DNA from 4 places in the Bacteroides sp. 14(A) genome. Region 2 is predicted to be linked to each of the others. Evidence: riboswitches for the same ligand, from Rfam matches in the RefSeq annotation. Region 2 holds a riboswitch; each other region holds the start of a gene.

Region 1 (8,013 bases), on a different contig from region 2:
ATGAATATATTTAGTGAGAAATTGATAGCCTGGTATGCCGAAAACAAGCGTGAATTGCCTTGGCGGGATACCACCGACCCTTATATTATATGGATTTCAGAGATTATACTGCAACAGACCCGGGTAGCACAAGGTTATGATTATTTTTTGCGTTTTATTCATCGTTTTCCTAATGTGACAGCCTTGGCTGAAGCACCGGAAGATGAGGTGATGAAATGCTGGCAGGGACTGGGGTATTATTCTCGTGCACGTAATCTGCATGCGGCGGCAAAAAGTATGAATGGTGTTTTTCCGGCTACTTATGAAGAGGTACGTGCGTTGAAGGGGGTAGGGGACTATACTGCTGCAGCTATTTGCTCATCCGCCTACGGTATGCCTTATGCAGTGGTGGACGGGAATGTCTATCGTGTGCTTTCCCGTTATTTCGGTATCGATACGCCAGTGGACAGTACGGAAGGCAAAAAACTATTTGCTGCTTTGGCAGATGAGATGATGGATAAATCGCAGCCTGCTGTCTACAATCAGGCGATAATGGATTTCGGTGCCATACAATGTACGCCGCAATCACCGAATTGCCTGTTTTGCCCTTTGGTAGACAGTTGCTCAGCCCTGAAGGAGGGTACGATAACGAAGTTGCCTGTAAAGCAGCATAAGACGAAAACCACCAATCGTTATTTTAACTATATATATGTACGTGTGGGCGCGTGTACCTATTTACATAAACGGACGGAGGATGATATCTGGAAAAATCTTTTCGAATTTCCACTGATAGAAACGGAAGCACCTGTGACGGAAGAAGAGTTTCGTGAATTGCCGCAGGTACGTGCATTTTTTGCAGATGGGGAGGTTTCGGGATTGCGTTTAATCAGTGGAAATGTGAAGCATGTGCTCTCCCACAGGGTGATTTATACCAATTTCTATGAAGTTGTTTTACCGGAAAATTCTACTTCTTTTTCTGCCTTTCTGCGGGTGAAAATAGAGGATTTGGAGCAGTATGCAGTCTCTCGCCTGGTGCATGCCTTTCTGGAGAAATATCTATAAAAGTTGCGCTAACTCTTGCATTGTGTGATTATTCTGTTTAATTTTGGCAGCAAATTCAAATAAAAAGAAAAAGGCTTATGTCAGTAAATAAAGTAATATTGATTGGAAATGTAGGTAGAGACCCTGAAGTAAGATACCTTGATTCCGGTATCGCTGTGGCTTCTTTGCCTTTGGCTACTACAGACCGTGCATACACATTGGCTAACGGTACGCAGGTACCCGAACGGACGGAATGGCACAATCTGGTACTTTGGCGCGGACTGGCAGAAACAGCCGAAAAATATGTGCATAAAGGGGATAAACTTTATGTGGAAGGCAAAATACGTACCCGTTCATACGATGATCAGACCGGCGCAAAGCGCTATGTTACGGAAATCTTTGTGGACTCTATGGAAATGCTGAGCCCCAGAGGAACTGCTGCACCGGGTGCTGCCGCTCCGCAATCAGGTATGTCACAAGGTGCTCCTGCACAACCTATGGCGCAATCGCAGGCAACCCCTGCACAAGATAATACAACGGACGATTTACCGTTCTAATTGTTTAACTAAAACCAAGATCTTTGGACCCAGACGCTTATTTATGCCAGTTGGCAAATGTTTTTAATGGTATATCCGTACATAGCCCTACTATTTCGGCAATCATCGCCATTGTGTTGGCAGGCTTGCTGTTGCTCGTATCCGGCTTTGCCTCAGCTTCAGAAATAGCCTTTTTCTCTCTTTCTCCGTCCGACCTGAATGCCATTGACGAGAAGAAACATCCCTCGGACGAGAAAATTCGTAAACTTCTGGATGACACGGAAAGGTTGCTGGCAACCATTCTGATAACAAACAATTTTGTGAATGTGACCATTATCATGCTCTGTAACTTCTTTTTCATGAGCGTGTTTGAGTTTCATTCTCCTATTGCGGAATTTCTGATACTGACCGTCATCCTGACCTTCCTTCTGCTTCTTTTCGGTGAAATCATGCCGAAGATTTATTCAGCCCAGAAGACGTTGGCTTTCTGCCGCTTTTCCGCTCCGGGTATCTGGATGTTTCGTTCCCTTTTTTATCCGGTAGCGTCTATGCTGGTGCGTTCCACTTCGTTCCTGAACAAGCATTTTGCCCGTAAAAACCATAACATCTCGGTAGACGAGCTTTCTCATGCTCTTGAACTGACGGATAAGGCTGAGCTGAAAGAAGAGAATAATATCCTGGAAGGTATCATTCGTTTTGGCGGTGAAACGGCGAAGGAGGTGATGACTTCCCGTCTGGACGTAGTCGATCTGGATATTCGCACGCCTTTCAAGGATGTATTGCAATGTATTATCGAAAATGCTTACTCCCGTATCCCTATTTATTCCGAGAACCGGGATAATATCAAAGGTATCTTATATATCAAGGACTTGTTGCCCCATTTGAATAAGGTGGATTTCCGTTGGCAGTCGCTGATACGTCCGGCCTATTTTGTTCCGGAAACTAAAATGATTGACGATTTGCTGCGTGATTTTCAGGCCAATAAGATTCATATTGCCATTGTGGTTGATGAATTTGGTGGCACGTCGGGAATTGTGACGATGGAGGATATCATCGAGGAGATAGTAGGTGAGATTCACGACGAATATGATGACGAAGAACGTACGTATGCAGTGCTGAACGATCATACGTGGGTGTTTGAAGCTAAAACTCAGTTGACGGATTTTTATAAGATTACGAAGGTGGACGAGGAAGTCTTTGATGAAGTGGCGGGTGATTCTGATACGCTTGCAGGATTACTGTTGGAGCTGAAAGGTGAATTCCCTGCCCTGCATGAAAAGGTTACCTACGATCACTATGAATTTGAAGTCCTGGAGATGGATAACCGCCGTATTCTTAAAGTGAAGTTCACTATCAACACTCTTCCGTCGGATTCCGATAAGAAAGATTGATTTATAAAATAATATGTCTCTTTTCATACAACATACGTATCCTTCATATAAGTGGGGAGTCTGGAAGATGGACGAAACACTGGATGAATTGCTGAGCATGCTTCCGCAACAGGAAACATATCTGGAGGGGTTGCAACGTTTCTCTGCTGAACATCGTCGTTTGGAATGGCTGTCGGTTCGTGTGTTGGTATTTACTCTATTGGGAGAGGAAAAGGAAATTGCTTACTATCCCAGCGGGAAACCGTATCTGGCAGATAAATCTGCATCAATCAGTATTTCTCATACACGTGGGTATGTATCGGTGATTATCGGTGAAGCCGGTAAGGAAGTGGGCATTGATATAGAACAATACGGTGAACGGGTACATAAGGTGGCGCATAAGTATATGCGTACTGATGAACCTCTGTCTTCGTATCAGGGAACGGATACCTGGGCTTTGTTGCTCCATTGGTCGGCCAAAGAAGTGATGTTTAAATGTATGAATACACCGGAGGTTGATTTCCGGGAGCATCTGCGTATTTTTCCTTTTACGGTTACTGAAAAAGGAGTTTTCTCGGCTGAAGAGTACAGAACACCGGAACAGCGTAAATTTGAGATCCGATATCTCCTGCATCCGGACTTTGTGCTGACCTGGCAAGTCGATTAATTTTAAAAATATGATACTATGAAACTACAACGCTATTTCTGTCTTCTTCTTTTTTGCTTGCCTCTGCTGGTTTATGCACAGTCGGATAAGACTGTTACGGTAAGCTATGAACGGTCTACCAAGGGGGAAGTGACTTTCTATTCCGAAACTCAGTCGCATACGCCTTATACGGTATCTATGACTTTTTCCCGGCTGAGTAATACGACCTCTTCTGAAGGAGAAATTTATGATGCCGTTATTCATTATGGCAAAACACGTCTGTTGACTTTGCGTCCGTCTACGGAAAATGTTCCGATTGGATTCTCATATCGCTATACCTATAAAAAAGGAAATAGCCGCTTGAAGACGGATACCAGTTTTGTGTATCTCTTCCCTCTGGCACAAGGGAAAGTGGTTCGTGTGAATAAGATGGTGTCTTTAGATAATTTTATAGGAAAGGAAGGAGAGAAGCGTATCACGGGACTTGGTTTCTCTACGACTGCCGGAGACACGATCTTTGCTGCCCGTGGCGGACTCGTAACGGAAGTTGTTGACAATTCCGCTTCCACTTCTGAAAACACATCGTTCCATTCGACGGAAAATTATCTGGAAGTTTTCCATAAGGACGGAACTTTTGCCCGTTATAAATTATTTCAGAATGAAGGGATCTTTGTCTCTCCGGGTGAAGAGGTGATTCCGGGACAGCCGCTTGGCATCATTGGCGGAGAGAACTACAAGCAGGGTTCCCATTTACGTTTCAGTATTTATTGCCCCGATCGGCCGGATCACTCATATGTACCTGATTTTTATCTTTCTCCCGAGGAAACAGGTAAACCTGAAGAGCGGGTGATGTATAAGTCCTGGCATCCTGTTGAAATTATCATGAAGGAGATGAGTAAGAAGGAGAAGAAGAAATTTCTGTCAAAGGAATAATTTGTTGACAAAAAGATAGTAAAACTTTTGCTTAATCCTGTATAAATGCTTATATTCGACCCGTAGAAATTCTTCTACGGGTCTTTTTGTTAACTAAATGTCAAAATAATAAGCAAGCACTATGGAATTACCTTTTGCAGAGTCTTGGAAAATTAAAATGGTGGAACCCATTCGGAAGAGTACCCGCCAGGAACGTGAACAATGGCTTAAAGAAGCCCATTACAATGTGTTCCAGCTGAAATCCGAACAAGTATATATCGATTTGATAACTGACTCCGGTACGGGAGCAATGAGCGATCGTCAATGGGCAGCGATGATGCTGGGCGATGAAAGTTATGCAGGTGCTTCCTCCTTCTTCAATCTGAAAGAAGTGATCACTCGTCTGACTGGTTTTGAATATGTCATTCCCACCCATCAGGGGCGTGCTGCTGAGAATGTGCTTTTCTCTTATCTGGTACATGATGGAGATATTGTTCCGGGTAACTCTCACTTTGATACCACAAAGGGGCATATCGAGGGCCGGAAGGCCATTGCTCTGGATTGCACCATCGATGAAGCGAAGAATACTCAGTTGGAAATACCTTTTAAAGGTAATGTCGATCCTGTGAAGCTGGAAAAAGCGTTGCAGGAATATGGTGACCGTATACCGTTTATCATCGTTACCATTACGAACAACACGGCTGGCGGACAGCCCGTATCCATGCAGAATCTTCGTGAAGTCCGTGCTCTTGCGGATAAGTATAATAAACCTGTATTATTTGACTCCGCACGTTTTGCAGAAAACGCTTACTTCATCAAAATGCGTGAAGATGGCTATAGCGGTAAAACGATAAAGGAAATTACGAAAGAGATGTTCGACCTGGCGGATGGTATGACTATGAGTGCCAAGAAAGATGGTATCGTCAATATGGGAGGCTTCATTGCTACACGAAAAAAAGATTGGTACGAAGGTGCCAAAGGCTTTTGCGTGCAATATGAAGGGTATCTTACTTACGGTGGTATGAATGGTCGTGACATGAATGCACTTGCTACAGGACTGGATGAGAATACGGAATTTGATAATCTGGAAACCCGCATCCGTCAGGTAGAATATCTGGCAAAGAAGTTGGATGAATACGGTATTCCATATCAGCGTCCAGCAGGCGGACATGCCATTTTTGTGGATGCAACGAAGGTACTGACGCATGTACCGAAGAATGAATTCCCGGCACAGACTCTAACGGTTGAGCTATATCTTGAAGCCGGTATCAGAGGATGTGAAATCGGTTATATCCTGGCAGACCGTGATCCGGTTACCCGTGAGAACCGTTTTACCGGATTGGATTTATTGCGCCTGGCTATTCCCCGCCGCGTATATACGGATAATCACATGAACGTGATTGCAGTAGCGTTGAAGAATGTTTTCGACCGTCGTGAAAGTATTACTAATGGAGTCCGTATTACTTGGGAGGCTCCCCTGATGCGTCATTTCACTGTTCAATTGGAACGTACATAACTACTTTCTTTTTCATAATACAAATGAGGTTACCCGAATTCATATGTTGAAGGGGTAACCTCATTTCTTTTATTTATCTTCTTTCTCGTTATTCATTCTGTAACTTAATGCTCCCGACGGGCATTTCTTGATTTGAGCGATCAATTCTTCCGTCGTTGCATTTTCAGCCGTTATCCACGGTTTTTCTTTCGGATGATACACATTCGGAAGGGTCTTGGTACAAATGCCTGCATGTTGGCACAGTCCGGGTTGCCAGATGATGGTCACTTCCCCGTTCGTATATTCTTTCTTTATATTCATAACTATTTATTATTGAATGTGAATACCTTTCATTACAATTCTTTTCCATTCGGGATGTTTGTGAATGTATCCCGCTACAAACGGGCAGAGAGGTACTAACCTTAGTCCTTGTTTTTCTATATCTTTTAATGCTTTTTCTACTAACTGGCTGCCGATGCCTTTACCACCCAATTGAGTGGGTACTTCGGTGTGTGTCAGGTAAATCTCCCCATTCGTTGATTTTATATACTCAATCTTTGGAGTATATTTATCGACATGGAACTCATATTGGTGACGTTCTTCATTGTCGATCAGTTCATAATCTGCTTCCATAACTCTTCGTATTAATTGTTTACTGTATGTATAACACGCGGATGATGAAATTTGTTTTGGGAAAGTTACAGAATAAAATGTCCGGGCGAAATCCCTTCGACCGGACACCATTCAAATAAACTTGGCAGAGTTTATTGTTCCTTACTTTCTTTGAAGCAGAGTGGATGAATGAAATGATGGGACGATTTGCCCGTTTCATTAGACTCAACGCTTTTTCCTCGAAAGCAGTGATAAAAACAGTGCATGGCAGGTCTTCTGACTTGTTTCTGTTGCCAGGCGCCTTCCCGGAAGCGGACTTCCAGTGGCTATTGGTAGTTTGCCTGCAACCTATCATGAAACTTACAGCAGCGGGACTGTTCAGGATTTGCACCTGATTCCCTTTTAATTACCGTCTCCGAACAAAGACTGTAAACCAATGCATCGCAAAGATAAGGAAAAAAGTGATTAGTGGTTAGTGATAAGTGATTATTTTTCTTTTGCCAGTGTGAATACGAATTCCAATCCGCCACCCTGGTTGTTTTTGGCCGAAATGGTACCTCCATGGATGATTACCGAGTTCTTTACGATAGCCAATCCCAATCCCGTACCGCCCAGTTTGCGTGAGCGTCCTTTATCTACCCGGTAGAAACGTTCGAATAAGCGGTTCAGATGTTCGGGAGAGACACCTACGCCGGTGTCGGCAAAACTGAAATAATAAAAATTCTCGTCTTCGCGGAAACAACTGATGTTGATGCGTATATCCGTGCCTGCATAAGCAATAGCATTGTCCATCAGGTTGCGGAAAATGGAGTATAGCAGGGAATAGTTTCCCCGTAGTTGTATCTTTGGTTTTAGGGAGTTGACTACGGTGATATGCTTTTCTTCCAGTTCCAGGGATACCTCATTTACGATATTGCCTACTAACAGGCTGATATCTATTTTCTCCATGTCGATCATGTTGGCGGCTTCGTCCATACGCGTTAATACAGAGATGTCGCGTAGCAGTCGGCTCAACCGATTGCTTTGAGCATAGCATCGCTCCAGGAATGTCTGCATCTTCTCCCGCGAAATGTTTTCATTGTTCACGATGGTTTCCAAATAGCCCTGTATACTGCTGACCGGGGTCTTCAGTTCATGTGCGATGTTCTGTGTCAACTGGCGTTTCAGGCGGATCTGCTCTTCTTCCTGGGTGACATCATTGATGGATATCTCGAAGCTTAAGTCTTGGAATATAATACATTCCACAATAAACATACGTCCATTCTTATTGATGCTGATAGACATACGCTTTTCTTCCTTGCCCGGACGCTTGGGAGTCTTGTTGATGAAATCCGTGATTTTCTGGAACTCACTGATAGAGAATATTTCCTCTGTTGTTTGTAGGTTGGAGTCTGAAATCAGGTTGCTGTACTGTGTGAACAG
Region 2 (8,013 bases):
TTGGCAGTACCGGAGAAAGAGCCGTTTTGATCGGTATATACACTCTCAATGGAAACACTCGGCTCACCCGGAACGATATTTGTCAGGGTCAGGGTTGGAGTAGTGCCGGATAGGGTGTAATAGACTACGGCTCCCATCATATTCACGTCGCTGTAAGTCAGTGTCAGAGTCGCTCCAGAGTAAGTACCTAAATTAAGTCCCGGACCGTAAGCGGTCAAATCAAGTGATAATTTGCCGTCCGTGGAAATCGTACCACGGGCATCCACAGTCAGCAAGGCCGGGTCGGCAGAAACACTCCTCACCTGCGGGGCTGTATTCACAGTAGTGCTTCCTGTGAAAGCGTATGAATTTCCGTCTGTCCCGGATGTCATTTCGACAGGAATTTGCAGACTGGGATAGCCACCCACTACATCTGTCAGCGTAAGTATGGCTTTTGATTCACTCTCTGCATTGAATGTTACTTGCCCCGTGGTGCTTGTCTCACCGTTGACGGTCATCGTGGCATTGCTGCCGTCAATCTTAATTGGAGTGGTCGGTAATTTTTCCCAACCCGCTTCTTCGTCTTTGCTACAAGCACTAAATAAGCTTGCAGAAAGCAATAGTACTGCTAAAAATTTCTGTTTCATACCTGATTTGCTTTAATTATAGGTAATTATAATATAACACTGCAAAATTATAAATGTACATATATCACAAAAAGCTCTTAAAGTCACTTTTTGTGTTCCCTTTGTAACTTATTCGATATATGGCATTTACAATGTTACAGCAAGTGTATTCCCTTTACGCCGGTCAGCGTTTGTCCATTACCCCAAACTCTTTCCATTCCTCCATATCGACGCACCGCTTGACTATGCGCTTGAATTCGGCGGCTTTATCCTTGACCTCTATCAGTTGCCTATTGGCTTGGGAGATCATTTCATGGGTTTCAGCATGTAGCCGCTCCACTTCCTTATTCAGTTTTTCTCCTTCACCGATAGCACTTTCCAGTGCCGACAATTCTTCAAGACCAATGCCTTGGTCCTTAATCCGTTCGTAATTCTTCCTTAATCCGGCAACCAAAACTTTTGCCTTATCCATCTGATTAGAATACGTCTTTGACATTTTAATCGATATTTAAAAATTAGCAAGGACTCATGCCCCTTGCACGGCAGTAATTATAAACGCGCTTGGGGTGATATACCATACTTTATCCGAACCCCCGTCGGTATAAACCGGTAATTATGCGCCCGCATTACCTCCAGAGCGTTTTCCGTAGGATGGGCTGCCATATAGATGTCGATTCTCTGGACATTGGTAAGCGGCATTTTCTTGTTCCAGATATCCATAAAGGAATGCAACGGCAAGGAATTGTTCTTGTCCATACGTCTTAGTCTGCGTTTCATATGATAGACACATCCCGTCTCCGGCTGCAAGCGACGCGAAAGAACCTGCAAATCCAGACCGTTTATCCAGCCGGTAATATCCTCCACTCCTACGCGGTCTTCGTGTTCGCAGATTATTTGCATAATCCGCGCATAAACCCTGCTCTGGCTCCATACGTCCTCTCCGTTTATCCTCGCAGACTTGATCGTGGCGCTGAGTGCATACGTTTCATTGTCGGACAAACAGACATCAATACCTCCATGGCCCCGCAAATGGCAATAGAGCTTTCCAAAACGACCGGACTGCAACGACCAAATTTCAGGGTCTATCTTGGCATTCATAGAAGACAGACAGTGCATATTCGTATCGACAAAAAGCGGTCTCGTCTGAAAATTCACATAGTATATTTCCACTTGAAGCGGCAGGACGGACAGATAACTGCCCAAATGCAATTCATATTCTTTCAGCAATGCCTCATTGATCCGCTGCAAATGGGATACCGCATTGGAAGTGTCCGATAAAAGACTGTGTACAAGTTGTTTCATGGTTTCCATACATGTTCATTCATTAAATTAATTTTGAAACAAAAATAGGGAAAAAAGGATTGGATTTAATCATCGTTTTATAGTGCGCATGGGCGCAAATTGCTGATTTTCAGCATAAAACAACCTGTTAATTATTCCAGTTAAATGTTAATATGGTGAATTTCATTTTAGCTGGGAATAATCTGTGAGGAAAAAGCCATTGCAAGCAATCGCTTACTGTCGCCCCTGTGGCTTATCATCAAAAATGAGAACCGAATCATTATACCTATGGCTGTGCAACCTTTGATTCTCATACATAACTTAATACCATATATCAAAAGCATGGCTGAAAACATCATCATAAAGCAGTACTATCCATAAAGCAGGAGCCAAACCTCGGGGTGAATTTGACTGTCGCCAGAAATGAATGCCGTTCATTCCGGCTTTTGCTCCGATTGTGTCTTTTGAAGTTTTTTGTTGTTATTACGTTTGAAAATCTTCAAAAGATGATATTTATAGGATTTTTTTGCATAATTTTGTGGCGGTAATAGTTTTCCAGCCAGAAAAATACTTGCTGGAAATGAAAAGGGAATCCGGTGAGAATCCGGAACAGTACCCGCTGCTGTAAGTCCCCGGAATGTTTATCGTATACTTTTGCCACTGGTGAAAACTGGGAAGGCACGATAATCGGGACGAGTCAGAAGACCTGCTATGACCAAAAAAGGATTTGTGCCTGCGGGAATCAATCAGGTAAAGTAGTCAAAGTAAGGTAGTGACCCGGTGTCGTTACGGCTTGTTATACAAAAATTCCCGTTTGTACAGATCCTGTGCAAACGGGAATTTTTGTGTTTATAGATATAATATTTACTAAAGTAACTATGATTTATGAAAAGAAATTTACGCTTTTTTGCAGGTGCCTTCCTATTGACGGCAACCGCCTTGTTTACCGCCTGTAGTCAAGACGATGACTTTTTGATGGAAGTGGTTGATTCCGGAACTTCGCAAACCCGTGCTGTGACAAATCCGGACGGTACCTTGACTATCACTTTCGATGATTTCGATTCCGGTATGTTGGCAGGACCTACCTCGGCCGGAGAAAATCTTTATTCGTACCAAGGGTATCCTCAAGTAACCACCATTTACGACAATACTCCGGAAGAATATCTCTTCCTTTCAATGTTTAATACAGTAGGTGGAAGCACAGAGTATTCCAGCGGTGGTATCGCACTTTCCAACTGGAACATCCGCTCCAATCAGTCGGGAAATACCGGAGACTGGTGGTATTCTTATCTGAACCAGTGTTCTGTCTATAACACTGCGGTGGAGGCGGAAGGACAGGATAAGGAAGCCGGGCACAGCGGCTCCAATTTCGGTGTCGTTTACGGATATGTGGATGCTTACAATCAGGCATGGATGGCTAAACCAGAATTTTATTTCAATGTTCCCCGGAAGTTGGTCGGCCTGTGGATCTGCAACACCTCATACACTTATGGAGTCATCACTTATGGTAATCAATTCGGTTCTACGGGGGTAGCGACTCCTCTGAAAGAGATGGAAGGGTATTTCCAAGTGAATCTGGAGTGTTACGATGCGGATGGCGGTTTGATCCGCACTTATAAACGTCTTTTAGTCGACTATCGTGGCGGCCAACAACAGGTTGATCCTATCACGACATGGGATTATTGGGAAATCAATGCCGAAGGGGTGCAAAGTGTGAAGTTCAATTTCGAGGGTTCGGATTCGGGAGCATACGGTTTGAATACTCCGGCTTACATCTGTATCGATGATATCACTATACAATAAAAAGAATACAGGGATATCCCTTCTGTCGGGGGGTATCCCTGTTATTGTTCTAAAATCCACACATCATGCATCGTTTTTACTATTTTATTGTTTTTGTCTGTATGCTGTTCACCTCCTGCAACAAGGATGAAGTCATTACCGAAGAGGTAGGAGGACAACCCATAATAGAACTTGACAGCGAAACCGGTATTTACACGGTCAAGGTCGGTCATGAATTGACTATCGCCCCGACATACCAGAATGTTGAAGATGCTCTTTTTGCTTGGACGATAAACGGTACGCTGGTTTCTTCGGGTCCGTCTCTTCAACGTACATGGAATGAATGCGGGGATTTTTACGTCAAACTAAGAGTAGACAATGCGGAAGGCTATGCCGAAGAGGAACTGAAAGTAGAAGTGAAGGAACTCACCCCTCCGGTCATTTCACTGGCACTACCTTCGCAGGGGCTAAAAGTTGTCCGGAATACCGATTACACATTTACTCCCGATATTCAGCATTCGGATGTAGAAGGGTTCAAAATCGAATGGATACGGGAAAGAAAAATCGTTTCCACCGAGAATACTTATACTTTCAATGAACAAGAACTCGGTGTTTATACGGTGACAATCAACGCTTCCAATATAGATGGGACAACAACGAAGGATGTAAGCGTAGAGGTCGTGGAAACGATGCCCTACGTTGTCAAATTCCCGACCCCGTCTTACCAGCAAACATCCACGGACAGGTACACATTTGCCGACCGTCCTGTTTTCCTGCGCCCATTGTTGGAGTATTTCGACAATCCCCGTTTTGAGTGGAGTGTGGACGGTCAGGTCATGGAAGGAGAAATGGAACGCATGTTCAGGTTCACGCCGTCTACACCCGGAGAATACACCGTCTCCTGTACTGTGTCGGAAGACGCACCGACGGAAAAAATAAGCAGGAATATCGACAAAGGAAAGACGGCTGTCACCGCCACCGTAAAAGTCGTCTGTGTGGACAAAAAGGAAGAGGATAGATTCCGGGCTTCGGGAAGTTCAAAGTTTTGGGACAAAGTCTATGAATATACTCCGGCTCCCGGCCAATTTATCAACGAGACGAGCACGATAGGCGGTATGACCGGCAACGAAACATCCCCTGAAGCGGCTATCGCATGGGCAACACAGCGTTTGAAAGACAAACTACACGTTTCTTTGGGTTCTTTCGGCGGTTATATCATCGTCGGCTTCGACCACAGTATTCCCAATTCGGGCAACCAGTATGATTTCTGTGTTCAGGGGAACGCCTTTGACGGCAGTTCCGAACCGGGTATCGTATGGGTCATGCAGGATATAAACGGAAACAAATTGCCGGATGACGAGTGGTACGAACTGAAAGGATCTGAAGCTGGCAAGGAAAAAACAATACAGAATTTTGAAGTGACCTATTACCGTCCGGAAGGCAAAAAAATGGATGTCCGATGGATCAGTTCCGACGGTAGGAACGGCTGGGTAGACTATCTGTCCGCTTATCATACGCAGGACTATTATTATCCGGCTTGGATTTCGGAAAACAGTTATACCCTGACAGGTACTTGTCTGGCTTCCCGCAACATCCAAGATTCACAAACCGGTTACTGGGATAATCAGGCTTATGATTGGGGGTATGTGGACAATTTCGGAAACGACCAGATAGAAGGCGGCAGTACGGTGGATGGAAGCGGTCAAAGGAACGGTTTCAAAATATCCAATGCTATCCATGCCGATGGAACGGAAGCCAATCTGCAATATATTGACTTTATCAAAGTACAATGCGGTGTTTTGGCCAAAAGCGGCTGGCTGGGCGAAGTTTCAACGGAAGTATTTTCTTTTGAGGATTTAACCAAATAATAAAAATTATAAGTATGAAAATTTATTTTCTTCCCATGCTCCTATCTTTGTTCTTTTTGGGTGCGTGTGACAAAAACGATGAAATTATACCTGAAGATGCAGATGAGAATTTCATCACGTCGGTCGTGATGACCGTGGACGGAAAATCGTACACGGCCGATATTGCGGACAATACAGTAACAATAACCGTTCCCTATACGGTATCGCTGAACAATGCCGAAGTGGAATTCAAGTACACGACTTCTGCAACAATCATACCTGATCCAGAAACGATAACGGACTGGGATAATGAACGGACTTTCCGGGTGACATCCTATAACGGAGATGCCCGCGAATATGCCTATAAGGTGGTGAAAAGCGAGATAGAATCTGACGGAGATGTGGAGTTGAAGACCACCAAGGAGGTAGCCTCTTTTGCCGCGACCCAAACAACCGTTGTCAAAGGGAACCTGATTATCGGCTCTGATGCGGAAGAAGCAGAAAAAATCACTGACATATCCTTATTGGCATCTTTGAAAGAGGTTACTGGCAACATTATCATTCGTAACAGTTACAACGGTAGCGACTTGACAGGGTTGGATAATATAGTTTCGGCTGGAGGTTTACAGATAGGTTCGACCGATGTCGCCTCGAAAGCTACGAAGCTTCACATGATTTCCATGAAAGCTTTGGAAACGCTCTCCGGAGACATATCGGTATATAACGACCAAGTGACTTATGTCCTATTCAAGAACCTGACAACTATTGAAGGAAGCGTGATGTTCAATGCGCCATTGTTACAGAGCTTTGAGTTTCCGGTTCTGACCACTGTAGGTCAGGATCTGAATATCCAAGGACTCAATGAAGAGAACACAGCAGCCGGTTCGATTGTGTCTTTGGAAATCCCGGAACTGACAAGTGTCGGAGGAGTTTTGTCCGTAAACAATCTTGCCAAGCTGACCTCCATGAACTTCCTTAAACTGAAAGAGACCGGTGGCCTTGATTTCCACACCGTCCCCGTAATGTTGGAAACCATCAACCTACCGGAAATCGAGACAGTAAACGGAAGTATTATTATGGAAGCCAATATGGAAGCTCCTCCTACCGGGGCTTTTGTTCCCCAACGGAATGACGTGCTTCAGGCTTTCGGCGGAATGGACAAACTGACAGCGGTAAAGGGGCAGATAAAGATAAAAAATTTCACAGCACTCAAGCAGCTTCCTGACTGGAGTAAAATCACCACACTTGGAAGCATTACGCTGGATTATCTTGAAGACGTGAACGGAACACTGATGTTGCAGAACGCCCGATTTGAAACTTTTGGAGAAACGGCACCCCAGATTGAAATTAAAGACAAGGTGCAGCTCTCCAAAATTGAAACGACCGAGGATTTGTCAAACGTAAATTTTGTCATCACCAGTCTGACGAATAACAAGTTCCCTGAAATCACATTCAAAAGTATCAATGATTTCACTTGTACTCCAACCACCAACGATACCGATTATACCATATCGACAATTCAACATGTACATGGAAATCTGCATGTGACAGGTCAAATGCGAAGCAATGCCAAATTTCCCGACTTGGAAATCATAGATGGATATGGATACATCCAAATACCCATGATGGGGTCAGTCACAATGTCAGCCTTGAAAGAAGTGGGAGGTCAGTTTTATTTGTCCGGCAATCTTAAAGGTTGCGACTTACCATTGTTGTCTAAAGTTTGTTGCTCAACCTCTCCTGTATATTATAAAGAGGGAGCGGGTGCGTTAGCAATAACTTTACAAAGTAAATCGCTGGATCTTCCGGAATTGCTTCATGTAGGAGGTGAAGGGTTGTTCGTTAATCAAGCAACAGGTATTACTTCTGCTAAATTACAGACAATAGATGGTACGTTACAGATAAAAAGTGCGACTTCTCTTTTTCAGGAAACATTTTCCATGGAGAAGTTGAAGACCTTACATGGGGTTGTTTTTAACGGTTTGACGAAATTTACCGACTACACTTTCTTCGGCAGTTTCATAGAAAACGGAATGATTACGGAGGAAAACTGGAGTGTGACGAATTGTGGGTATAGCCCAACCTTCCAAAATATGAAGGACAAACAATATACGCAGCAGGATTAAAACCTTATATCTTAACCAGAGTACCCGTAATGATTCGGGTACTCTGGTTTATTTGAATGACAATGAGCAGAATAATACAACGGATTTGCCTTTTTCTTTTCTGCCTGCCAGTTTTCGGCAGTTGCATGAAGTGGGACTACGGCGAAACGGAAGAGTTCATGGCTTCCGGTACGGGGCTGTTCATCACCAACGAAGGCAACTTCCAGTACAGCAATGCCACGCTTTCGTACTACGATCCCGAAACGAAGCGGGTGGAGAACGAGGTGTTCTACCGAGCCAACGGGTTCAAATTGGGGGATGTGGCGCAATCGATGGTCATACGCGACGGCGTAGGCTGGATCGTGGTGAACAACTCGCATGTGATTTTCGCCA
Region 3 (8,013 bases), on a different contig from region 2:
CCAATGCTTTTTGCCACGGTAGGAGTCGCTGCTACCCAACGGAACGAAAATGGCCGTTATGCTATCCGCCAAAGCGGCCGGTAACAGGTTGGGAGCAGTCTTCTTTCTCAACTGGCATATTTTCAGATTTTCGCAACCCTTGAAGGCTGCGTCTTCTATGTTCTTGATTTTCTCTGAAAGAATAATTTTCTGGAGAGTTGCTTTTCCGGTGAAAGTACTGTCGCTGGTCTGCTGGCAGAATGCATAAGCCGGTACACAGTTGGGCGGATAAATATAGAAACGGTCGGGGTAAGTGCCGCTTTTACCTGCGTATGTACTGATGGATGCGTTGGAGATATCCAGCACTTTCAGATTCTTGAATTCATCGCGCAGATGTTTGAAGTCAATGGCATTTAGTTTTCCGGTCAATGTAAGATGGGTGACGCTGTTGGCTTCATCCTCAGTGAGCATGGATACCAGAGTGCCGGGCTTGGCTACAAAAAAAGTTTTATTATTAGCTGGTGTGCCTGCATTTTGTGCAACTGCTGCGTAAGTACATGCAGCCAGCATTATAGTGGCTAATGTTTGTTTTAGTTTCATGACAGTAATAGATATGTTTAGACAAATATACGCTTTTTGCAGGAATTTGCTTTCTATTTTTAATTTTATAGGTATTTTTGCTGGGGTATTAACATATAGAAACTAAGGATATGGAATCAATGAACGAAAATATAAATATTGCCCCGCAAGAGTCGAAACTTGTCATTTATCTGGTTGTTGCAGCAAAAGTTATCGTTTATATGCTTTTGATGCTGGGATTTGCCGGAGTATTGGGGGCTGTTTGCATCAAAGCGGTCTCTTTTTTTAAGATAGATGGAATTTTGAAAGAAGTTGTCATGCAAAGTAGTTTTCTGGCGGGAACTTTCCTGGCGGCTTGGGTGCTGCTGAAGAATTGGGACCACCTTCCGATTACAGACTTGGGTTTATCCCTGAAAGGGCGGGCTAAAGACATCTTCTGGGGTACATTCGTTGCCTTGGCTATCTATACTGTCGGATTTGGAATATTATATGGGTTGGGAGAGATTGAAATTACTGCCGTACACTTTAGCGCGTACGATTTTCTGCTGTCTTGGATATTAATGTTGCTGGTTGCCCTTGCAGAAGAGATTGCCTTTCGCGGTTTTGTCCTGGGGCATTTGCTGACCGCAGGTGTCAATCGTTTTGTGGCATTGTTTCTTTCGTCTGCATTGTTTTCCCTGATGCATATTTTTAATCCCAACTTTTCTCTGATTGCTTTTCTGAATATTTTGTTGGCAGGGATTTTAATAGGTTCTACCTACATATATACGCGTAATTTATGGTTTCCTATCGCTCTTCATCTTTTCTGGAATTGGCTGCAAGGTCCGATTCTTGGTTTCGAAGTAAGCGGAGGACGCTTGGGCGGTACTTTATTGTCTTTAGAATTACCGGAAGAGAATATCATCAACGGCGGTGCATTCGGGTTCGAAGGTTCTGTCCTGTGCACCACGTTGATGATTATTGCTATTGCGATTATTCTGAAGATACAAAGCCGGAAAGTGAATCAACGATTATAAGTCATCTTCCAGCGCTGTACTCTTGGCGTAAGCCGTACTTTTGGCTTCAAAGAAATCGGTTTTCACCATATTGGCGTTTGAATACTGCAACACCCAGTGCATACTTTCCGGTTCTTTCCGGTTGTGCTCGTATAGCGGAGGATTTCCCAGACTGCTCCAGCGTAGGTTGCCCAGATAGTGAATATAGTCAGCAATCATTTGCCGGTTGAGTCCCTGTATGTTGTCGCCTATAACGTATTGTCCCCATTCAATTTCCTGTTTCACTCCTTCACGCATCATATTCTCGTATATCTGCACTTTGTCGGGGGTAAATAATTCCGGTTCTTCTTTTTTCAGTTCCAGGATGATGCTGCGGAACAACCAGAGATGCGTGTTCTCATCCCGGTTGATATAACGGATTTCTTGAGCGGAGCCGGACATCTTCCCGTTCCGGCTCAGATTATAGAAAAACATAAAACCGCTATAAAAATAAATACCCTCCAGAATATAGTTGGCAATTAAAGTCTTCATTAGCGTAAAGCCATCCTGACTTTCCTGGAATTCATTGTAACAGTTGCCGATAAAGGTATTTCTTTTTAATAAATGCTCATCCGTTTTCCATTGGTAAAGAATGTCATTGCGTTTCTCCGGACTACAGATTGTGTCGAGCATATAGCTGTAACTCTGACTGTGCACACATTCCTGAAAAGCCTGGATGTGCAGGCAAAGATTTACTTCGTTGGCCGTGATGTATTCGCTGATAGTGGGCAGATTGTTGCTTTGCAGGGAATCCAGAAATACCAGGAAACTCAGGATTTTGTCGTAAGCAGTCCGTTCGGCTTCATCCAGCAGGGGATAATCCTTCGTATCCTGAGTGAGATTGATTTCTTCGGGAATCCAGAAATTGTTCATAGCCTGGCGATACCAGTCGCTTACCCATTTGTATCGCATATTATTGAAATCATTCAGGTTTGTCGTATTACCACCGATCATTTTTCTGAGGCGGATTTCCGTATCACCTGAAGGGTTGAACAGGGCATTTCTCTTTAGTTTTTTTGCTTCCATATTATTTTAGTTTTTAAGTTTTTATGATGCGCAGCTTTCACACTCTTCTACTTCCAGAGATTTGCTACGGACGTAATAGACTGTTTTCACTCCACACTCCCATGCCAGCAGGTAGAGATTCAGCACCTGGCGCATGGTGAATTCATTGGTGATGTAAAGGTTCAGGCTTTGTGCCTGGTCGATATGCAACTGGCGGACACCGGCGGCACGGATGCTCCATTGCTGATCCGTCAGATAGGCACCTTTGTATAGCCAGAATGTTTTGTCAGACAGTGACGGGGCTACACGTGGCAACATGGCTCCCTTCTTCTCTTCCAGGAAAAAGCGTTTCATCACCGGATCTGTTCCTGCGGTGGTTCCGGCTATGATGCTGGTGCTGCTGGTAGGGGCTATGGCCAGCAGATAGGCATTTCTCATTCCGGATGCTGCAACCTTTGCGGCCAGTGCTTTCCATGCGGGTGAGTCATAATTGCGTTTTGTAAAGTAAGCTCCGGTTTGCCAGTCGCTTCCTTCAAAGTAGTCGTACCGTCCTTTTTCTTTGGCCAGTTCGGCACTCGCTTCGATGGCGGCGTAATTGATACGTTCAAAGATCTTGTCCATGAAGCTAAGATGTTCCTCGCTTTCCCAGCGTATGCCACGGATGGCAAGTGCATGGTGATATCCGCTGACTCCTAAACCGATGCTGCGATAATGATGGTTGGTTATCTGTGCAAAAGGGATCGGATAAAAATTGAGGTCGATGACATTGTCGAGTGCACGGACCACTGTTGCCACTTTTTCTTTCATCTGTTGCTCGTCTTCCAACGGTAGATGTCCCAATGAAAGACTGGCGAGATTACATACCACGAAGTCGCCGGGACGGACTGTTTTCACCACTGCCATATCCCCATCCTCCGTGCGTATCTCAGTAGAAACTGTCTCTATGGCCGACATGTTCTGTGCAATCTCCGTACAAAGGTTGGAACAGTAGATGATTCCCCGGTGATTGTTGGGGTTGGCGCGATTCACGGCATCACGGTTGAAAGTGAAAGGTGTGCCTGTTTCTACTGCTGACCGTAGCACCAGTCTGACGATATCCTTAATGCTCATGCTGCGTTTGGAAAGACGGGAATCGTTTACGCAATCCAAATATCTTTTCTCCCATTCTTCTCCGTAATAATCTTCCAGGCAATATCCTTTGATAGTCATTATTTCATTCGGACAGAATAAATACCATGATTGGTTCAAATCCTCTTTCGCCATCCGCCAGAATAAATCCGGATAGCATACCGCCGGAAATATGTCATGGGCTTTCATGCGGTCATCCCCGTTGTTGGTGCGCAGTTGCAGAAATTCAGGCAGGTCCTTGTGCCATACGTCCAGATATACGGCTACCGCTCCTTGTCTCATTCCCAACTGATCTACGGCAACGGCTGTGTCGTTCACCAGTTTCATCCACCGGATAACTCCTCCTGCCACACCTTTGAAACCCCGTATGTTTCCACCGGCCGCACGTACTTTGCCGAAATACATTCCCATACCTCCACCGAACTTGCTGACCATGGCGAAGTTGTCAATGCTTCGGTATATACCTTCCAGACTGTCGGGCACGGTGTCGATGAAGCAACTGGACAATTGATGATAAGGTTTTCGGGCATTGGCAAGTGTAGGGGTAGCCATGGTTACCTCCAGTTTACTCAGCAGATCATAGAATTTTCTTACCCATTGCAAACGGCTGTGCCTTTCCGGCATTGCAAGATGAAGGGCAATACCCAAATACATTTCTTGTACGGATTCAATCGGTTCATGGGAGCGTGTACGGATAAGGTAGCGTTTGACAAGCAGATCCAGTCCGGAATAGTTGAAGAGCTTGTCACGCTCCGGACATATAAATCCTGCTGCTTCTTCTATTTCTTCCGGTGAATAGGAGGTTAAAATATAACTGCCGTATAATCCTTCGTCCGTGAGATAACGCAGCTTTTCATAGAAAGACAGGACACCGGCGAACTCTGCCTGTTCAGTCAATTTCTTGCTTAACTGAAAATTGAGTAATCGGGCGGCAATAAACTCCCAGTCGGGGGCTTCCTGGGTAGTTAGCTCTACAGCCGCTTTTATAAGAGCCGTTAACCGTTCGTTCGGTGTCATTTCCGGTTTGTAGAAACTGGAGAATTTTTCGGCAAGCAGGGTCAGGCTGTATTCATTGCGCGGGAAGTCTTGCCCGATACCTTTCAGGGTGTCCGTTATTGTTTCGTCGCCAGTTTCATTTACTATGTGGTTGAGGGCTTTTCTCCGTTCTGTCCGTTGCCAGCGATAAAGGATATAGTTTTTGGCTTCGGCATAAAAGCCATGTTCCATCAGGGACCGCTCCACTTCATCCTGGATCCGTTCTACGTGGCGATTGCCGGTGTCACTGAGGATGAAATTTTCCACTTCATTTACCAGCGTGAGTATTGTTTCATCCGTAACACTTTGTCCGGTGCTGGCGAAGCTTTTTCGTATGGCAATGGCTACCTTCTCCTTGTTGTAAGGCTCTGCCATTCCATTTCTCTTGGTTATTTCCATGAGATGTTTATGTATAAAATTATTGTATTATTTCGCACTGTTTCCCTAATCCCACGAGTAGAAACAGCCTTTGATGAATGGTAGGTCTTCTGACTGACTCTTTGTTTTCAATGCCTTCCCGATGTCTTCTTTTCTACTGCAAGACATTCAGTGGCTATGGTGTTATTGAAAAGTTGTATAGAGCTTCACAGCAGCGGGACTGTCCGGGACTTTCACCCGATTCCCTTTTAATCCGAATGGCAGAAGAGCCATTCGGAACCAATTCGGGAACAAAGATAATTAATATTGTAATGGTTACAATATTGAGAAGGTTTAAAAATAGAGAATTATACTATTTTATTAGATAGCGTGATCTGGATATGATTGTATCATGAAGCGTCACTAACCAATTTCAAAGCAATCCGCTTGCGGTCCATATCCACACTCAGCACCTTGACCCGGACATGCTGGTGAATAGAGACAATCTCATTCGGGTCTGAAACGAAACGGTCGGCCAGCTGCGAAAGATGGATCAGACCATTCTCTTTGATACCTATGTCGACAAATGCGCCAAAGTTGGTGATATTGCCTACAATACCGGGGAGTTCCATACCTTCGCGCAGGTCGTTGATGGTGCGTACATTCTTGTCGAACTCGAAAATCTTTATCGGACCTCTCGGGTCGCGTCCGGGTTTTTCCAATTCTTGCAGAATATCTTTTAATGTCGGCATACCCACGGTAGGAGTGAGGTATTTCTCCGGTTTTATCTTCAGGCGGAGCTCCTTGCTGGCGATAAGTTCTGCTACGCTGCATCCCAGGTCTTTTGCCATCTGCTCTACGATGCAATAACTCTCAGGGTGTACGGCCGTATTATCCAAGGGGTTTTCAGCCTGTGGAATACGAAGGAAACCGGCGCATTGCTCAAATGCTTTGGCTCCCATACGCGGTACTTTCATCAGTTGCTTGCGGGAGGTAAATGCACCGTTTTCCGCACGATAGTTCACGATGTTTTGTGCCAGCTGAGGGCCTAAACCGGAAATATACGTCAGCAGGTGGCTACTTGCCGTATTCAGGTTTACACCAACCAGATTTACGCAGCTTTCTACGGTCAGATCCAGTGATTTTTTTAATTTCGTCTGATCCACATCATGCTGGTATTGTCCCACGCCAATGGACTTCGGATCTATTTTCACTAATTCGGCCAATGGGTCCATCAGGCGGCGGGCAATAGATACGGCTCCACGTACCGTGACGTCGTATTCAGGGAACTCATCCCGGGCAATTTTGGATGCGGAATAGATAGAGGCGCCCTGTTCGCTCACCACAAATACCTGAATGTCCTGTCTGAAAGTTTGATGTTTCAGAAAATCTTCGGTTTCACGACTTGCGGTTCCGTTGCCTACGGCGATGGCTTCTATCTGATAAGCTTCCACCATTTTTTGTATTTTGGATACAGCCTCTGCGGTTTTGTGCACCGGAGCATGCGGATAGATGTTCTCATTGTGGAGCAGATTGCCTTGTGCGTCCAGGCATATTACCTTACAGCCTGTACGGAAGCCCGGATCAATGCCCATTACCCGTTTTTGTCCCAGCGGGGAAGCGAGCAATAGCTGGCGCAGGTTCTGGACGAATACCCGGATAGCTTCTTCATCGGCCTGCTCCTTGCTTTGTGCGGCAAACTCAGTTTCGATGGACGACTTCAACAGGCGTTTGTAGGCATCTTGTACGGCCTCTGCCACTTGTTCTCCGCAAGCGTTGTTGCTACGGACAAAGCGGCGTTCCAGACGCTCTACACATTCCTCGTCATCAGGACTTATGCTGACTTTCAGCAGACCTTCGGCTTCGGCACGACGGATGGCGAGCAACTGGTGCGAGGTACATTTCTTCAGTGGTTTACTGAATTCGAAGTAATCCCGGTATTTATCTGCTTCAGTTTCTTTTCCTTTCACTACTTTGGCGGTGATGACGGCTTGCCGGGAGAAGGCAAAACGCACGGTGTTGCGTGCCTGTTCGTCTTCACTGACCTGTTCGGCAATGATGTCTCGTGCCCCTTTCAGTGCGTCTTCGGCATCTTTCACTTCTCCTTTGACGTATGCTTCCGCACGTTTCTCGGGGTTGGGTTCCCGTTGCAGCATCAGTAATGTCGCCAGTGGTTCCAGTCCTTTCTGGCGGGCTACTTCCGCACGTGTGCGGCGTTTGGGTTTATAGGGTAGGTAGATGTCTTCAAGAATGGTGCTGTCCCATGTTTCATCAATACGTTTTTGCAGTTCGGGAGTCATTTTCCCCTGCTCGCTGATGGTGTTGATGATGGTCTCTTTCCGTTTGGCTGTTTCGTTCAGCTTCTCATAGTGTGTTTTGATGGCTTCAATTTGCACTTCATCCAGTCCGCCGGTAGCTTCTTTGCGGTAGCGACTGATGAAGGGAATGGTAGCTCCGTCTTCCAATAAATCAAGTGTATGGCCGATTTGCTTCTCGGAAATGCCGAGGGCGGCGGAAATCATGCGATGGAATAACTGTATCATGTTGAGTCGTTTTTTTGAATAATGAGGGCCAAAGATACGAAAAATAAAGGAATCAATCCAGGAAGGGTTAATTCTTTTTGGACGGGTTATGAACTAAATGATAAATAATCTTTTAGACGCGGATGACACGGATAACGCGGATCTTTTTTTATCCACTTTTATAGCGCAGCCTTTTAAATCCGCGTTATCCGTGTCATCCGCGTCTAAAAAATAATATACCAAATGGCGCTAATCACTTATCACCAAACACTAATCACTTTTGTTCTTTTCTTTTCCGTTATGAATTAATTCACCACAGATTACACAGATTCACACAGATTTATTAATCTAATAATCAGTAAAATAAAATCTGT
Region 4 (8,013 bases), on a different contig from region 2:
CGTGGATATGGACGGGTTCATAGACAATCAGGGAAATTTCGGAGCTGACGGAATTGTAGGCCCTCACCATGAAAAGGAAGGCAGCTATTACACTATCAAGCAGCTATGGAGCCCGGTGCAGGTTATGAATACCGCTATCGACCGGAATTTCGACGGTAAACTCTCTGTGGAGAACCGTTATGATTATCTGAACCTGAACACCTGTCGTTTTATCTGGCAGCAAGTGAAGTTCCCGTCGGTAACGGATGCTTCCAATACAACTACACGAATTCTGAAACAAGGTGAAGTGCAAGGAAGCGATGTAGCAGCCCATGGAGTGGGAGTGGTGGATATCAAGACTTCTATTCTTCCCGAAGCGGATGCTCTTTTCCTGACAGTTATAGATAAATATGGGTATGAACTTTGGCGCTGGACTTTCCCCGTAGATAAACTGAATCGGGAAACAGAACAGTTTTCTGCATCATCCGGCCGTGCATCCTATACGGAAACAGAAAAAGGTATTACGGTAAAAGCAAACGGGCGTACTTTTGTCTTTTCAAAGAAAGACGGGCAGCTGAAAGATGTATCCGTCAATAACCGTAAGATTAGTTTTGCTAACGGTCCCCGTTTTATCGGTGCACGTCGTGCAGACCGTTCCCTGGATCAGTTCTATAATCATGATGACGAAAAAGCCAAGGCAAAGGACCGTACTTACAGTGAATTTACCGATGCGGCAGTCTTCACGAAACTGGATGTGAAAGAAGAGGGGGGGGATCTGATCCTCACCGCTAATTATAAACTGGGTAATTTAGACAAAGCTCAGTGGACAATTCATCCGGACGGCATGGCTACTCTTGATTATACCTACAACTTCTCCGGTGTGGTAGACCTGATGGGTATTTGCTTTGATTACCCTGAAGAACAAGTGCTCAGCAAGCGTTGGTTGGGAGCAGGTCCGTATCGTGTATGGCAGAATCGTATTCATGGCACGCAGTATGATATCTGGGAGAATGATTATAACGATCCTATTCCGGGTGAGACATTCACCTATCCTGAATTCAAGGGATATTTTGGCAGTGTCTCCTGGATGAGTATTCGCACGAAAGAGGGAACCATCAGCCTGACGAATGAAACACCTGATTCCTATATCGGAGTATATCAACCCCGTGATGGTCGTGACCGGTTACTGTATACACTTCCCGAAAGCGGAATTTCTGTTTTGAATGTAATTCCTCCGGTGCGTAATAAAGTAAATTCCACGGACTTGTGCGGTCCTTCTTCACAACCAAAATGGGTGGATGGCTCGCAAACGGGACGCCTTGTTCTCCGGTTTGAATAAGACTTTGTAATTCCGGTTCAGGCGGAAAGAGATCAGCTATTTGTCCTGAACCGGTAAGTAATATCATTCATTTCTCCTTGTACAATCTTGTAAAGCCGCTGGTTGGTTTGTTCAGACTTCAAGCCACCGCGACTTTCTACGTAAGGCCCAAGTTTTATGTATTGGAAGTTCCGTATCGGGAATCCGTCAGGCAGTTCCTGCTTACCGGAATACCAACCCACTTTTACCGGGGCAATCTGCTGTTGCTGTAGAAAATTGGCAAAATACGCTACATCATAAGGATCTGCATCTCCACCCATAAAACAGACGCATGTAACAGCCTTTCCATACTTTTGTAAAAGTACGGAAAGGTTTTCTTCTGTCAGCGCTTCTCCAACATTTTGTTGCAGATAGGGACTATGGCAACCTTTACACCTGTTCGGACAGTTCGAAAGGTTGATTGCCAATGTCACCTCATCCGGTATCTCCTGAAAAACAATGTCGTAATCAGTGTACTTCAGCATAATATCTTCGGGCAGCCTCCTTTTGCCGGGCTTGAGAGAAATTGCTGATTCGTTTCATGTAGCCGATAACGCGGGTCAGATAATCCACGTTCTGGCTATGACATTCCGGACACTCTTTCAAGTATCTTTTGTCAATGTGGTTGCATTCGTTGCAGACCGTGTTAGGTATATTGAAAGTAAAGTAATTGCAGCCCTCAGTGGCGGCTACCCGAAGTAATTGCCTGTATTGCTCTTTGCTTAAGTGCTCTTCCAGATTCATGTGGAGTGCCGAACCGCCCGTCAGATGCTCTATATACCTGTGTCCATGCATACGGAACTTATCGATGACGTTCAGCGACTCATCCTCTACGATGTAGAAATAGCTGTTATAGCACTCGCGGAATGTCTGGAAACCGGCTTCTTTGTCCCATTTGGCATGTTTCACGCCTACATTCTCGGCCGGTATCATTTCGCAGTTAAAGAGTATATCTTTCGTTCGATATTTCTTATTGTATTTTTCAACTATTCCCAGAATCTCCTGCACAAAAGCTTCATATTTAGGATTATCGTTGATTTCAATTCCCATGAATTGAGCGGCTTCCACCAGCCCGTTTACACCGATTGTCAGATATTGGCGTCCCATATTGATGTATCCGGCATCGAACAAAGGCAACATTCCTTTGCTTTGCAGATGCTTTAAGTTTTCGTTATAGGCCAGTTGTACCTTGTGTACCAGATCTACTACCTCTTCAAGGAAGAAATGATAAAGCAATCCGGATTTCACTGCATGCTGGATGCAACGGTTCAGGTTGATAGTCAACACACTTTTTGATCCGGTAGATACGCCGCCTGCACCCAGGGTGTAACTAAATCCGTTATCCTGTATTTCATTACGTAAGCGGCAACAACTACTTAACGAGTCGGCATTATCACTCATATATGTAAAGAAAGAGTGTCCTTCCGCATACATTTCGGCCGTGAAGTCACCGTATTCCTTATCCAGTACATCTCCGTCTTTGGTCAGTAAAGCCATTGTCTCTACGGGGAAAGTAAGAACGGCTTTGGTGCGTTCCTTATTGAACCACTTCATGAAACGCTTCTGCAACCAGCTCAATGATTCCCAATGGGGAGCGTTTCCGTCCGGGAAGACGAAATGTTCGAAAAGGCTATTGAAATAATATTGATCATAGTAAGCTACATTCCAGAATACTGCCTGAAAATTCCGTGCCCCCGTAGGTTGATTGATGGAATATACGATCTGTTCAAAACAATCGGTGATTATTTTATCTATGGTCCTTTGTTTGGAGGAAAGGTCGGCAAGTTGTTCCGGATGTTTATAGTAATCCTCTCCGTATTCTTTTTCTATGAAATAATTCATATACATCAGAAATTCCGGTGTGGCACAGGCGCCGCTGAGCATACTCGATACGATAAATACCATATTGATGAATCCTCCGCAGAAAGACTTCAGATTGGTGGGTGCCGTGGAGTTACCGCCTACGGATGCGGTTCCGCTGATCAGCCACGGATACATGGTGATGCTTGCGCAATAATTGGCAAGATTGGTTTCATCATTCTTATATATGAAGTGTTGGTTCAGCAATTCGATGTAGCGGTCTGAAAGTTCCTTGCCGTACATGTCCTTCAGACGGTCAGTCAGCAAACGGCGGTTCAGACGGATGAAGTTCGATTTGGGGAGCTCGCCTATCAGTGTGGCTATATTTTTATTTTCCACATTGGCGTTAGCGTCATACTTGCTACCGGTGGCAGGGTTGGAGGCATCGCAGTAATCCATCAGGAAACGGAGCTTGTCACGTACTTCCCGGTCTTCCAGATGTTTCTGTCTGTATAGCATGAACGCTTTTGCTACACTGTAATAGTGTTCAGCCATCAGTGCAATTTCTACCTGGTTCTGTATATCTTCTACACTGGTTCCATCACTGATGTTCACGCGGCTGAGTATGTTGGTGATCACATCTTGTGTGGCAAAACTGCCGACAGATAAAAATGCTTTACTAATTGCGTTCTTGATCTTGTCAAGTGAAAACGCTTCTTTTTTCCCATCTCTTTTGACGATGAAAGTCTCCGAATTGATCATACCTGTAATTTAAGATTTAACAAATAAATATTCTTTGTTTAGTTAGCTATACTAAATCAAACGACAAAATAAGGAGAGTAAGTAATAAAATGAATCTTGGAGGATGCATTCTATCGCTTTTCACCCGAAAGCCTGAATGATTACAGATATCGGCAGGTCTTCTGACTTGTTTCCGTTATGGCGCCTTCCCGGTCTTTGCAGGACCAGTGGCTAAAGAGTGCCACAATCTTTTCTCCACATGGTAGGGAGATGAAACTTACAGCTACGGGGATAGTCCCTGATTTTCACAGGATTCCCTTTTAATTCCATTTCACGCTTGCGGTGATTTGGAAACCGTTATCGCTGACAAAGTTAGAAATAAAATCTATAATCCAACGGATGATAGAAAAAAATATTCCCAGCTTATATTTTTTGTTTTAAAAAGCATCTCCAATGATAATTTCCACTATCTTTGCCCCGAATTGGTTTCGGATGAACATTTCTGTCATTTGGATTAAAAGGGAATCGGGTGTAAATCCCGGACAGTCCCGCTGCTGTGAAGCTCCATAACTTTCTTGATAAATACTTTAGCCACTGGCTGTGAATTGGAGGCCGGGAAGGAATCAGAAAGGGAGTCAGTCAGAAGACCTGCCATTCGTTAAAGTCTGTTGCTACTCGTGGGATTAGGGGAACAGTACGAACGTATAATTGTTTTAATTTAATTAATGCGAAAGGGATGCCTATGAAAAAGGTATGTCCGCGTTGTGGTGCAACCTTTGAGTGTATGCACGATCGGATTTTGTCATGCCATTGCGCTACGGTACGACTGAATGAGCAGCAACGTGCTTATTTGCAAAAGAATTACCCGGGCTGTTTATGTCATGACTGTCTGACGGCAGTCAAAGAGGGTATCGTTATGGATGTATGTGATGCACCCCTTTGTGATAAACAGAAGAACAATGATAAAAAAAGTATTGATTGCCAATAGAGGCGAGATTGCTGTACGTGTAATGCGTTCCTGCAAAGAGATGGGAATACGTACAGTAGCTGTCTATTCGGAAGCGGACCGTGCAGCAAAACACGTCATGTATGCCGATGAAGCCTGTCTGATAGGTCCGGCAGCTTCCAGAGACAGTTATTTGAATATAGAGAATATAATTCGTGCTGCCCGGCAGCATGAAGCGGATGCCATCCATCCCGGATATGGTTTCTTATCTGAAAATGCGGACTTTGCCCGTCGTTGCAAAGAAGAAGGCATTATTTTTATCGGGCCCTCTGCCGAAACAATGGAAGCGATGGGCGATAAAATCTCAGCCCGTAAACACATGATTGCAGCCGGAGTACCGGTAGTTCCCGGTACGGAACAACCCTTGCAGAGTGCCGGGGAGGCTGTGATGATATGTAATAAGATCGGCTATCCCGTGATGCTGAAAGCCTCTATGGGTGGTGGCGGAAAAGGTATGCGACTGATACATAGTGAGGATGAAGTAGTTGAGGCTTATAATACCGCCCGTTCGGAGTCTATGTCTGCTTTTGGTGACGATACGGTATATCTGGAGAAATTTGTGGAGGAACCCCATCATATTGAATTTCAGGTATTGGGTGATAATCATGGCAATGTGATTCATTTATTTGATCGCGAATGTTCTGTTCAGCGTAGAAATCAAAAGATTGTGGAGGAAAGTCCGTCTCCCTTCCTCACTCCGGAATTACGCAGAGAGATGGGAGAGAAGGCTGTAGCTGCCGCCAAAGCAGTGAACTATTCGGGTGCAGGTACTATCGAATTTCTGGTGGATAAGCATCGTCATTTCTATTTCCTGGAAATGAACACCCGTTTGCAAGTGGAACATCCCATTACGGAAGAAGTGGTGGGTGTGGACTTGGTGAAAGAACAGATCATGATTGCATCCGGTTATCCGTTGCATCTTAAACAGGAAGATTTGTTTCAGCGGGGACATGCTATCGAATGTCGTATCTGTGCGGAAGATACGGAGAATAATTTTATGCCGTCTCCGGGAATCATTAAGTTATTGGCTGAACCGAACGGTATCGGTGTCCGAATCGATAGCTATGTTTACGAAGGGTATGAGATTCCTATTTATTATGATCCCATGATCGGAAAACTGATCGTATGGGCCACCAATCGGCAGTATGCCATTGAGCGTATGCGCCGTGTGCTGTATGAGTATAAAATTACCGGATTGAAGACGAATCTTACTTATCTGAAGCGCATCATGCACAACCCCGATTTCGTAAAGGGAGAATACAACACGCTGTTTATCGAGAAAAACTCGCGTATGTTGCAGCGTCCTAACAGTAATAATGAAGAAATTGAGAATATTGCCATGATTGCCGCTTATATAGATTACCTGATGAACCTGGAAGAGAATTCTTCTACGCAGTCGTCTGATGGTCGTCCTATCAGTCGCTGGCGTGAGTTTGGTTTGCAAAAAGGAGTTTTACGTATTTAAAGAGGGAGGAAGTAGTTAATGGAAATACATATTGGAAACCGCGTTGCCGACGTGACGTTGGTCAGTAAAGAAGATAATAAAGTCCGGTTGAATGTTGATGGAAGAATCTACGATGTGGATATTGCCATGGCAGAAAACGGCAGCTGCTCCATCTTACACGACGGAAATTCTTACAATACGGAAGTCATCCGCGGTGAAGGAGGAAAAAGCTATGATGTGAATTTGTTCTATCGCTCTTATCATGTGGATATAGCAGATACCCAGGTGAAATACTTGCGTATGCGAAAAGGAGGAGAAGAGAGACAGGACGATAAGATTATTGCTCCGATGCCGGGTAAGGTTATGAAGATTCCTGTAAAGAAAGGGGACCGTTTGTCGGCGGGAGATATTGTAGTGGTGCTTGAAGCTATGAAAATGCAAAGCAACTATAAGGTCAATTCGGACTGTGTAGTGAGAGAAATCTTGGTGGCGGAAGGTGATTCAGTGAGCAGTAACCAGATTTTAATGACATTGGATATTATAAATGAAGAATAAGTATGGAAAGGACAGAAATATATAATCAGTTTGAAGAACTTAATAAGCGTGCCTCGCAGGGTGGAGGCATTGATAAGATAGAAAAACAACATGCTGCCGGGCGGATGACCGCACGCGAACGCATAGAAGCCTTGCTGGATAAAGGGACATTCAATGAGTTGGATAAGTTTGTAAATCACCGTTGCACCAATTTCGGAATGGAGAAAAAACAAATTCCAGGTGATGGCATGGTGACTGGTTACGGCAAGATTGACGGTCGTCCGGTATTTGTGTACGCCTATGACTTTACGGTGCATGGTGGTTCTTTGAGTGAAACTAATGCAGCGAAAATAGTGAAAGTACAGCAACTGGCACTCAAAAATGGTGCTCCGGTTATTGCTCTGAATGACTCGGGAGGTGCCCGTATTCAGGAAGGTGTCGGCAGTTTGTCAGGATATGCTTCTATTTTCTATCAGAATACGATTGCTTCCGGGGTGATCCCTCAAATCTCAGCTATTCTGGGCCCATGTGCCGGCGGTGCCTGTTATTCACCTGCATTGACGGATTTTATTTTTATGGTGAAAGAGAAAAGTCATATGTTCATCACAGGGCCGGATGTAGTGAAAACGGTTACGCATGAAGAAGTGGACAAGGAAGAGCTGGGTGGAGCCTATGCACATAGCAGTAAGAGTGGCGTTACTCACTTCATGTGTAACACTGAAGAAGAAACCATGCTGGCCATACGCGAATTGCTCAGCTTCCTGCCTTCCAATAATATGGAGGATGCTCCGCTTATTCCTTGTACGGATGATGCCAGACGTCAGTCAGAAGAACTTCAAACTGTGATTCCGGAAGACCCGAACATTCCTTATGACATTAAGGATATTATAGAGCCTGTTATGGATAACCAATATTTCTTTGAAGTGATGCCTCATTTTGCAAAGAATATTGTGGTGGGTTTCGCCCGTCTGAATGGTCGTTCGGTAGGAGTTGTAGCCAACCAGCCGGCTTATCTGGCTGGTGTGCTGGATATAGATGCTTCCGATAAGGCTGCACGTTTCATCCGTTTTTGCGACTGCTTCAACATTCCGTTGATTACCTTCGAAGATGTACCGGGCTTCCTGCCTGGCGTGACGCAGGAGCATAATGGCA

The links. A riboswitch is a leader RNA that binds a small molecule or an ion and turns the genes downstream of it on or off. The one in region 2 is predicted to bind cobalamin.
Region 1: another riboswitch for cobalamin. It lies ahead of K429_RS0106585 (GNAT family N-acetyltransferase); the one in region 2 lies ahead of K429_RS0115220 (DUF4465 domain-containing protein).
Region 3: another riboswitch for cobalamin. It lies ahead of K429_RS0123020 (ribonucleoside-diphosphate reductase subunit alpha); the one in region 2 lies ahead of K429_RS0115220 (DUF4465 domain-containing protein).
Region 4: another riboswitch for cobalamin. It lies ahead of K429_RS0121675 (cysteine-rich CWC family protein); the one in region 2 lies ahead of K429_RS0115220 (DUF4465 domain-containing protein).

Annotation. Positions count from the first base shown of each region.
Region 1 is NZ_JAGH01000001.1:1,753,701-1,761,713, forward strand. It holds gene mutY (A/G-specific adenine glycosylase) at 1-1,041, shown strand; gene K429_RS0106555 (single-stranded DNA-binding protein) at 1,119-1,577, shown strand; gene K429_RS0106560 (gliding motility-associated protein GldE) at 1,601-2,947, shown strand; gene K429_RS0106565 (4'-phosphopantetheinyl transferase superfamily protein) at 2,961-3,593, shown strand; gene K429_RS0106570 (M23 family metallopeptidase) at 3,612-4,505, shown strand; gene K429_RS0106575 (tryptophanase) at 4,627-6,000, shown strand; gene K429_RS0106580 ((4Fe-4S)-binding protein) at 6,070-6,300, opposite strand; gene K429_RS0106585 (GNAT family N-acetyltransferase) at 6,310-6,612, opposite strand; cobalamin riboswitch at 6,840-7,044, opposite strand; gene K429_RS0106595 (cell wall metabolism sensor histidine kinase WalK) at 7,078-8,013, opposite strand, start outside.
Region 2 is NZ_JAGH01000002.1:2,042,102-2,050,114, forward strand. It holds gene K429_RS0115200 (DUF4925 domain-containing protein) at 1-626, opposite strand, end outside; gene K429_RS0115205 (hypothetical protein) at 790-1,101, opposite strand; gene K429_RS0115210 (hypothetical protein) at 1,155-1,916, opposite strand; cobalamin riboswitch at 2,418-2,615, shown strand; gene K429_RS0115220 (DUF4465 domain-containing protein) at 2,772-3,689, shown strand; gene K429_RS0115225 (PKD-like domain-containing protein) at 3,755-5,536, shown strand; gene K429_RS0115230 (hypothetical protein) at 5,551-7,641, shown strand; gene K429_RS0115235 (DUF5074 domain-containing protein) at 7,704-8,013, shown strand, end outside.
Region 3 is NZ_JAGH01000005.1:80,901-88,913, forward strand. It holds gene K429_RS0123005 (leucine-rich repeat domain-containing protein) at 1-579, opposite strand, end outside; gene K429_RS0123010 (CPBP family intramembrane glutamic endopeptidase) at 690-1,574, shown strand; gene K429_RS0123015 (ribonucleotide-diphosphate reductase subunit beta) at 1,569-2,618, opposite strand; gene K429_RS0123020 (ribonucleoside-diphosphate reductase subunit alpha) at 2,640-5,159, opposite strand; cobalamin riboswitch at 5,221-5,437, opposite strand; gene K429_RS0123025 (Tex family protein) at 5,528-7,660, opposite strand.
Region 4 is NZ_JAGH01000004.1:678,710-686,722, forward strand. It holds gene K429_RS0121660 (glycoside hydrolase family 2 TIM barrel-domain containing protein) at 1-1,318, shown strand, start outside; gene nrdG (anaerobic ribonucleoside-triphosphate reductase activating protein) at 1,351-1,821, opposite strand; gene nrdD (anaerobic ribonucleoside-triphosphate reductase) at 1,805-3,898, opposite strand; cobalamin riboswitch at 4,032-4,251, opposite strand; cobalamin riboswitch at 4,344-4,548, shown strand; gene K429_RS0121675 (cysteine-rich CWC family protein) at 4,614-4,865, shown strand; gene accC (acetyl-CoA carboxylase biotin carboxylase subunit) at 4,837-6,348, shown strand; gene K429_RS0121685 (biotin/lipoyl-containing protein) at 6,367-6,882, shown strand; gene K429_RS0121690 (acyl-CoA carboxylase subunit beta) at 6,885-8,013, shown strand, end outside.